Geothrix sp. 21YS21S-2: one gene and its partner. Each later gene encodes a partner of the first gene's protein in a complex. Links are inferred from orthologs where the notes say so. Each region holds a gene or a part of one and is shown on either strand. Other genes may lie near its edges.

Evidence for each region. Proteins that work in one complex are often made in the same cells at the same time.
Region 2: pfkA (region 1) and pnp share a complex: the UniProt entries of both Bacillus subtilis proteins name them as parts of the possible RNA degradosome complex. The link is inferred for Geothrix sp. 21YS21S-2 from one-to-one orthologs.

The regions. Positions count from the first base shown.
Region 1 is NZ_CP132910.1:2,506,725-2,509,588, forward strand. It holds pfkA (6-phosphofructokinase), read right to left. Parts: upstream 1,985-2,864; coding sequence 1,016-1,984; downstream 1-1,015. Other genes in the region: RAH40_RS11065 (mannose-1-phosphate guanylyltransferase), read right to left, coding at 1-993; RAH40_RS11075 (hypothetical protein), read right to left, coding at 1,981-2,316; RAH40_RS11080 (hypothetical protein), read right to left, coding at 2,374-2,864. UniProt on the Bacillus subtilis protein: Catalyzes the phosphorylation of D-fructose 6-phosphate to fructose 1,6-bisphosphate by ATP, the first committing step of glycolysis.
Region 2 is NZ_CP132910.1:2,994,855-3,000,875, forward strand. Bases 2,417-5,393 are described here. They hold pnp (polyribonucleotide nucleotidyltransferase), read left to right. Parts: upstream 2,417-2,846; coding sequence 2,847-4,940; downstream 4,941-5,393. Other genes in these bases: RAH40_RS13180 (acetyl-CoA carboxylase biotin carboxyl carrier protein subunit), read right to left, coding at 2,417-2,546; gmd (GDP-mannose 4,6-dehydratase), read left to right, coding at 5,187-5,393. Also shown: RAH40_RS13165 (NAD-dependent epimerase/dehydratase family protein), read left to right, coding at 1-266; RAH40_RS13170 (sugar transferase), read left to right, coding at 278-964; RAH40_RS13175 (dihydroorotase), read right to left, coding at 965-2,254; more of RAH40_RS13180, read right to left, coding at 2,319-2,416; more of gmd, read left to right, coding at 5,394-6,021. UniProt on the Bacillus subtilis protein: Involved in mRNA degradation. Catalyzes the phosphorolysis of single-stranded polyribonucleotides processively in the 3'- to 5'-direction. Necessary for competence development in Bacillus subtilis.

The DNA of each region.
Region 1 (2,864 bases):
GAGGAGGAGGGCGTCGGGTTCGTCCACGACGATCAGGTTCTCCAGGCCGGAGCCCGCGATGAGGCGCTTGCCCCCGAAGATGGCGCAGTTGTTGGATTCGAGCAGGATGACATCGCCCTGGACGACGTTGCCGGAGGCGTCGGGTTCGTGGAACTCCACCACGGCGGGCCAGGAGCCCACGTCGGACCAGCGGAAGCGGGCGGGGACGACGGCCACGCGATCGGACTTCTCCATGAGGGCGTAGTCGATGGAGAGCTTGGGGAGGCGGCCGTAGGCCGCGGCGAGCCTGGCGGCGTCGGCGCCGGCGGCCATCCACTCGTCGAGGGGGGCGAGGATCTCGGGGCAGTGGCGGGTCAGTTCGGCGCGCAGGTCCTGGAGGGTCCACACGAACATGCCGGCGTTCCAGAAGTGGTGGCCGGATTCCAGGTACTCCACCGCCTTCTCGTAGGAGGGCTTCTCGCGGAAGGCCGAGGCGCCCAGGACCTTGCCCTTGCCCTCGGTCTCGATGTAGCCGTAGCCGGTCTCGGGATAGGTGGGGCGGATGCCGAAGACCACCAGGTCCCTCTTGCGGGAGGCGTGGTCCACGGCGGTGTCGATGTCCTCCAGGAACTTGTCCTGGTCCCCGATCCAGGAGTCGGCGGAGAGGACCACCATGACGCCGTCGGGGGTGCGGCTCTCGATGATGGCCAGGGCCAGGGCCAGACAGGGCGCGGTGTTGCGGCCCTCGGGCTCCACCAGGACGTTGCCGGGCGGGAGCTGGGGCAGCATGCGCCGGGTCTCGGCGGCCAGTTCCTCGGTGGTGACGATGTAGATGTCCTCGGGGAGGAAGGAGGGGGTCATGCGGCTGACGGTGGCGTTGAGGAGGGTCTCCTCCCCCACCATGGCCAGGAACTGCTTGGGGCGGGCGCCCCGGGACCGGGGCCAGAAGCGCGTGCCGCGGCCGCCGGCCATGATGACCGCGACCTTGCGCGGGCCGTTCTTGGGCTTTGTCATGGATGGTTCCTCTGGATGGGCGCTACCGGGCCAGGATGCCTGCCAGCGCGGCCAATTCCTTGGGGGGATTGGGTTTGGGATCTCGGATGCGGGAGAAGGGGTTGATGACCAGTTCCCCGTGCTGCGAACCAAGATAGAAGGAAGTCTCGCCCGCGGCGAGCCGTTTCACGGCCTCGGCGCCCCACATGCTGCCCCAGATGCGGTCCAGGGCCGTCGGACTGCCGCCCCGCTGGATGTGGCCCAGCACCACGACCCGCAGGTCGAGGTTGTACTCGGCCTGGAGGCGCTCGCTGATCTTGTAGGCGCCGCCGGTGAAGTCGCCCTCGGCGACCACCACGATGCTGGAGCGCTTCCCGCGCTGCCAGCCGGCCTTGAGCTGGGAAACCAGGGCATCGTAGCCCTGGTTGTCCGATTCCGGGTAGAGGACGGCCTCGGCGCCGCAGGCGATGGCGGTGTTGACCGCGATCATTCCCGAGCTGCGGCCCATGACCTCCACCAGGAAGATGCGCTCGTGGGCGCTGGCGGTGTCGCGGATCCGGTCGATGGCCTGGACCGCCGTGTTGAGGGCGGTGTCGAAGCCCAGGGTCCGGTCGGTGCCGGGCAGGTCGTTGTCGATGGTGCCGGGAATCCCGGCGCAGGGGATGTTGTGTTCCCGGTTGAGGAGCTCGGCGCCGGTGAAGCTGCCGTCGCCGCCGATGACCACCAGGCCGTCCACGCCGGCGTCCCGGAGGTCCTGGGCGGCCTTGGCGCGCACGGCGGGCAGGTGCCAGGCCTCGCACCGGGCGGTGTTGAGGATGGTGCCGCCGCGCTGGAGGATATTGGCGCAGTTGCGGGAGGTCAAAGGCCGCCAGTCCTGCTCCACGAGCCCCTGGAAGCCCCGCCAGATTCCGTAGACGTTGATGTTCAGGGAATCAGCCGTTCGAACGACCGCACGGATGGCGGCATTCATGCCGGGAGCGTCCCCACCAGAAGTAAGTACAGCTATTCTCAACCCTTCACCTTCCTGCTCGATTTGCGGCCACCTTTGGCCGGGAGTTTTTTCGTCTTGGAGGATTTGGAGGATTTTGAGGACTTGGCGGACCGGGAGGCGCGGCGGGTCTTGCCGGCCTTGGCGCCCCGGGTGTCCTTGAGATGGGTCTCGGGCGGGGGGAGGGGGGGGGGTTCCACGATGCCGCGAGGGACCGGCGGCAGGTCGCCCTCACCGACGCCCTGGGCCTGGGCCCGCTCCGCGCGGGCCTTCAGGACGGGATCCGGAGGGGGGGGCTGGGCACCCAGGATGAAGCAGCCGAGGAAGAGAACAATCAATTTTCGGGATCGAACCATTCGCCTGACTCCGGGGCCGTCCCCTCCACGATAACCCAGGAGGGTCCCACGGCGAAATCACCCCTGCTTGCCTGCCCGCAGCTTCGAGAAGAATTCAGCGATGATGGCGTCGGCCTCGGGCTTGACGATGTCGGCCTCCTGGGCCTTGCGGTCCAGGATGTCCCGCCCGGCCGACGCGGAGAAGATCGTCTCCTGGGCCATGGGCTGGAGGTTCTTCAGGATGTACTCGGAGACGTCGATGAGGCGGTGGCCCACCTTCTCCAGCTTCTGGCGGACGATGTCCTGGTACTGGAACAGGTCGTAGACGCCCTGGATGTTGTACGTGCCGTTGTCGGCGTGGAGGGCGATGCTCTCCATCTTCTCGATGAGGTTGGTCAGGTCGTCCGAGGGGGGCACCAGGCGGGTGAGGATCTCCTGGCAGTCCTTGGCCAGCACCTGGATCTCCTCGAAGCTGTTCTGGACGACTTCCATCTGGGAGATCACGCGTTCAGCCCCGCCCTCCTGCTCGTGGGCGATCTGGATGAGCTGGTCGGGGATGGCCGGGGTCC
Region 2 (6,021 bases), 490 kb from region 1 along the record:
CCCAGGGCGTGCTGAACCTTGGGACCGGCATCGAGACCTCCATATTCCAATTGGCCGATCGGGTCCGGGGCATCCTCCCCACGGACCCAGGGATTTCCCACTTTCCCCCAATCCAGGGAGAGCAGGTCAGGTCCATCCTTGATCCCTCTCTCGCAAAAAGGGTAATAGACTGGGAACCGGCCATCGATCTTCAGCATGGTCTGGAGGAGACAGTCGAGTGGTTTTCCGTGCGTGAATCCTCCACACCTTCGATCGGCCAAGCATAACGAGTTTCCTGATGACACCTTCCGATGAAAACAAACTGGCCCTGGCCCTTGAATACCCTAGGCTGAGCGGCGGTACTGCCCCTTCCCTCCCCGAGGAACAGGCGGGCCCCGTCAAGAGCCAGCTGGACCTGATCTACGCCATCGACTGGCTCTCGACACTGGTCCTGTTCATCCTCACCATGCCCGTCCTCCTTGTGAGCCTGCTCTATGTCATGGTGGTGGACCGGGGCAACCCCATCTTCAGCCAGATTCGAATCGGAATGGGTGGAAAGCCCTATCGAATTTTCAAGATCCGTTCCATGCACCACGACCATCACGGCCATGCCCGATTCTGCGCCCACGAGGACGACCGAATCCTGCCAGGAGGTCAATTCCTGCGGAGAACCCGGATCGATGAACTCCCTCAGTTCTGGAACGTGCTCATGGGTAACATGGCCCTGGTAGGCCCCCGGCCCGAGCAGTCAGCCTTCGTCGAGTCCTTCCTCCAGGAGATACCCCGCTATGGTGAGAGGTTCCATGTAAAGCCCGGCATAACGGGCCTTGCCCAGGTTTCCCAGGGCTACGTGGATTCGGTGAACGGCACCAGGATCAAGCTCTCCTACGACCTGATGTTCATCGAGAACCGGACGTTGAGAATGTGGGCCTTCATCGTCCTCAAGACGGTAAAGGTCGTCATCTTTGGTCAGGGCGCCCGCTAGCTAGCCCCATACCTTCGCGCCGCCGACCCAGGTCCCCACGACCTTTCCGGGCAGCGTCCACCCCTTGAAGGGTGTATTGAAGCTCCGGCTCTGCACGAAGGCGCGGTCCACCGTGATCCTGGCTTCCAGGTCAACGAGCGCGAAGTCCGCCGCCGAGCCCGGCCTGAGGCTGCCGAGGCCCTGGCGGTCCAGGTGGAAGGCCGAAGCCGGGCCGCAGGAGAGCAACTCCACGGCGCGCGAGAGCGTGATGACCTTCCTGTCGACGAGGAGCGCCAGCGTGAGCGGAAGCGCGGTCTCCAGGCCGATGATCCCGAACGACGCGTCGCGCAGTTCGCACTCTTTGTCATCCCAGGTGTGGGGCGCATGGTCCGTGGCGATGGCGTCCACCGTGCCATCGGCAAGGGCCTCGAGGATGGCGTCGAGATCGGCCTGGCTGCGCAGGGGCGGGTTCATCTTGAAGTCGGAATCGAAACGCGTCAGCTCGCGGTCCGTGAGCGCGAAATGGTGGGGCGTCACTTCGCAGGTGACCTTCAGCCCGCGGGCCTTGGCCTCGCGCACCAGCCGCAGGGAACCTTTGGTGCTCAGATGGGCCAGGTGGAGATGCCCCCCGGTGTGCTCGGCCAGGACGATGTCCCGGGCGACCATGGCCTCCTCGGCCGCAGCCGGGATGCCCAGGCAGCCCAGGTAGGCGCTCACGGCGCCCTCGTTGATGTAGCCCTTGGCCGCGAGGTTCGTGTCCTCCTCGTGGGCGACGATAGGCATGTCGAGCCAGCCCGTGTACTCCAGTGCCCGCCGCATGATGGCTGCGTTCATCACCGGCAGGCCATCATCGCTGAAGGCGATGCACCCGGACGCCTTGAGGGTCCCGTAGTCCGTGAGTTCCTCGCCCGCAGCGCCCTTGGTGACCGTACCCAGGGGGAAGTACCGGCACAAGCCAGCTTTTCGGGCCCGGGACAGCATCATCTCCGTGATGGCCACCGAGTCGTTCACGGGTTTGGTGTTCGCCATGGCGCACACGGAGGTGAACCCTCCGGCCACGGCCGCCCTGCAGCCGGTCTCGATGTTCTCCTTGGCGGTCTGCCCAGGCTCCCGGAAGTGCACGTGAAGATCCACGAGGCCGGGGACCAGGAGTTGGCCCTTGGCGTCCACCACCTCGGCCCCCTCGATCCGGGGGTCCGCGAGGTTTTCGCCCACAGCCGCCACCTGCCCGTCCACTACCAGCATGGAGGCAGGACCATCCCAATTCTGGGAGGGATCGATAAGACGCGCGTTCTTGACTAGCAGGGACATGGGCGGCTCCAGGAACCCTTCCATCTTACAGGATCGGATCCCCGGGCAAGCTCCGCACCGGTCTTCAGTCCATGTCGGCCAACTCCACCAGTTCGTCATCCTCCTCGGCGAAATCGCCTTCCTCGAGGAGAATGCGCTTGATCTTCCCGGACTCGGGAGCACTTACGTAGAAGGGGGTGTGGCCCGTATCTGTTCCTTCCAGAAGCATTAGTGACTCATCCTCCTCCACTTCCTGGCCTGGGGTGACGAGCACCCCCACGACATAGCCCGGCCACTCCGCCCGGATAATCATGCATGCCTCCGTGGTTCTTCGTGGAAAGTATGGTAATCCCACGGTTCGCGCAAGATTGAGAAGAGAAAAATACTTGAGAAAATTGTCGGCGGGTCTGGGGGTCCCGGCGCGAGCGAGCCCCAGGCAAGCTGTTTTTTCATGCAACCATCTTTAATGGTATTATTGCAATGCCGATCCGTTCGCTCCCGTCGGCAGCGACCTCTGCAGGAAGCCCACCTCCCCCCATCAGTTCCGGCGGAGGGTTTCATGGAGGGATCGCAATCAGGGAGCCACTTTGGGGCCGAGGTCCCAGGAGAATCCATGAACGCCCTTAAATTCAACCCCACCACCGTCAGCATCGACCTGGGCGGCACCCCCATCAGCATCGAGACGGGACGCATCGCCAAGCAGGCCGCTGGCTCCGTCATCGTCCGCCAGGGCGACACGATGGTCCTCGTGGCCGTCTGCGTGGCCGAACCCCGGGAAGGCATCGACTTCTTCCCCTTGACTGTTGACTACCGCGAGCCCGTCTTCTCCGCCGGAAAGATCCCCGGCGGCTTCTTCAAGCGCGAAGGCAAGCAGACCACCAAGGAAACCCTGGTTTCCCGCCTCATCGACCGCCCCCTGCGCCCCCTCTTCGAGGAAGGCTACAACGGCGACACCGTCATCACCGCCCAGGTCATCAGCTTCGACGGCGACCACCAGCCCGACGTCCTGGCCATGGTGGGCGCCTCCGCGGCCCTGATCATCTCCGAGATCCCCTTTGTGAACCCCGTGGGCGGCGTCCGGGTGGGCCGCATCGACGGCGAGTTCATCATCAACCCCACCGTCAGCCAGCGCCCCGACTCCGACCTGGACCTCCTGGTCGCCGGCACCGAGGACGCCCTCGTGATGGTCGAGTGCGGCGCCAAGAGCTTCCAGGAGGCCGAGATGGTCAAGGCCCTGGAGTTCGGGCACGCCGCCATCAAGACCCTCGTGAAGCTCCAGCGCGACCTGCGCGCCAAGGTCGGCAAGACCAAGATGGTTGCCGTCAAGCCCGAGCGCAACGAGGAGGTCTACAAGCTCGTGGCCGCCAAGTTCGCCGAGAAGCTGCTGGCCGCCCTGACCATGAAGGTCAAGATCGAGAGCTACAAGGCCATCGACGCCCTGAAGAAGGAGGCCGTGGCCGAGTTCGCCAAGGAGAAGCCCGAGCTCAAGAAGGACGTCGTCGAGAGCTTCGACACCCTCAAGGAGACCCTCTTCCGCAACGCCATCCTCAAGCAGGGTCTGCGCCTCGACGGCCGCAAGTTCGACCAGATCCGCCCCCTGAACATCGAGGTGGGCGTCCTGCCGGCGGCCCACGGCTCCTGCCTGTTCACCCGCGGCGAGACCCAGGCCCTGGTCACCGCCACCCTGGGCACCGCCGATGACATCCAGCACATCGACGGCATCGAGGAGGAGTACGACAAGCGCTTCTACCTCCACTACAACTTCCCCGGCTACTCCGTGGGCGAGTGCAAGCCCAACCGCGGCCCCGGCCGCCGCGAAATCGGCCACGGCATGCTCGCCGAGCGCTCGATCTTCCAGGTGCTGCCCTCCAAGGAAGAGAACCCCTACACCCTGCGCGTCGTCTCCGAGATCACCGAGAGCAACGGCTCCAGCTCCATGGCGACCATCTGTGGCGGCACCCTGGCGCTCATGGACGCCGGCATCAAGCTCGCGTCCCCCGTTGCGGGCGTCGCCATGGGCCTGGTGAGCGACGGCGAGAAGTTCGTGGTCCTCACCGACATCGCCGGCCAGGAAGACCATTACGGCGACATGGACTTCAAGGTCGCCGGCACCGTCCACGGCATCACCGCCCTCCAGATGGACATCAAGATCGGCGGCATCACCACCGAGATCCTCACCAAGGCCCTCGACCAGGCCAAGCAGGGCCGTCTTGAGCTCCTCAAGTCCATGGGCACCGTCCTGGCCGCCCCCCGCACCGAGTATGCAGGCAACGCGCCCCAGATGCACACGATCCAGCTCCCCAAGGAGAAGATCCGCGACGTCATCGGCAAGGGCGGCGCCGTCATCCGCAACATCATCGAGGTGAGCGGCTGCCAGGTGAACATCGACGACGACGGCTCCTGCCAGGTCGCCGGTCCCACCAAGGAGAAGCTGGCCGTGGCCCTGAAGATGATCGGAGACCTCATCCAGACCGCAGAAGTGGGCCAGACCTACCTAGGCCGAGTGGCCAAGGTGGTCGAATTCGGCGCCTTCGTGACGATCCTCCCCGGTCTCGACGGCCTTCTCCACGTTTCCGAGATGGCGCCCCACCGGGTGAAGAACCCCGCCGACGAGGTCAGCGAGGGCCAGGAAATCATGGTCAAGTGCATCGCGGTCGACGCCAATGGCAAGATCAAGCTGAGCAGGAAGGCACTCCTGAGCGAGTAGCCCCCGACCATGGGCAGGAAGATCCTCATAACCTGCGTCCCTGAAGTTGAAGGTCGCCGACGGGTCCGGCTTCCGTGGGACGTCGGTCGTGAGGTCTTCCGTTCCTGGGAGGGGCTTGGCCGGCAAAACCGGTGCGCGGGGCAAACGCTGTCGTCGACCGATAATCTAGAATAGAAACCAAGGAAACCGGGATGGCTCCCAGTCAAACGGAGCCGGGTTCCGGAGCCCGCTTGAAATGGAGGATGCATGCCGACTGCCCTGATAACAGGCCTCACTGGCCAGGACGGAAGCTACCTTGCCGAACTGCTGCTCGCCAAGGGCTATGAAGTCCATGGGATCATTCGCCGATCCTCGTCCTTTAATACGGGGCGCATCGATCACCTCTACGTCGACCCGCACCAGAACCCCCGGCTCCACCTCCATTACGGGGACCTGTGCGACGGAGGCGGGCTCAGAAAGATCCTGGACCTAGTTCAGCCCGACGAAGTGTACAACCTTGGCGCCCAGAGCCATGTGAAGGTCAGTTTCGACCAGCCCGAGTATACGGTCGACACCGTCGCCCTGGGGACCCTCCGCCTCCTGGAGGCAATCCGGTGCCACCAGGATTCCAACGGTCGCAAGGTCAAGATCTACCAGGCCGGCTCGAGCGAGATGTTCGGCAGCGCCAAACCCCGGCAGAGCGAAGACACGCCCTTCCAGCCACGGTCCCCCTATTCCTGTGCCAAGGCATACTCGCATTACCAGATGATCAACCACCGGGAAAGCTATGGGATGTTCTGCACCAACGGCATCCTGTTCAATCACGAAAGCCCCCGGCGGGGCGAAACCTTCGTGACCCGCAAGATCACGCGCGCGGCCACCCGCATCAAACTGGGGCTGCAGGACAAGCTGTTCCTGGGCAACCTGGAAGCGAAGCGCGACTGGGGATTCGCAGGCGACTATGTCGAGGCCATGTGGAAGATGCTCCAGCTCGACGAGCCCGGCGACTTCGTCATCGCCACCGGGACCTCCATTTCCATCCGCGACTTCCTCCTGCTGGTGTTCGAGCACCTCGAACTTGACTGGAGGCAATATGTGGAAA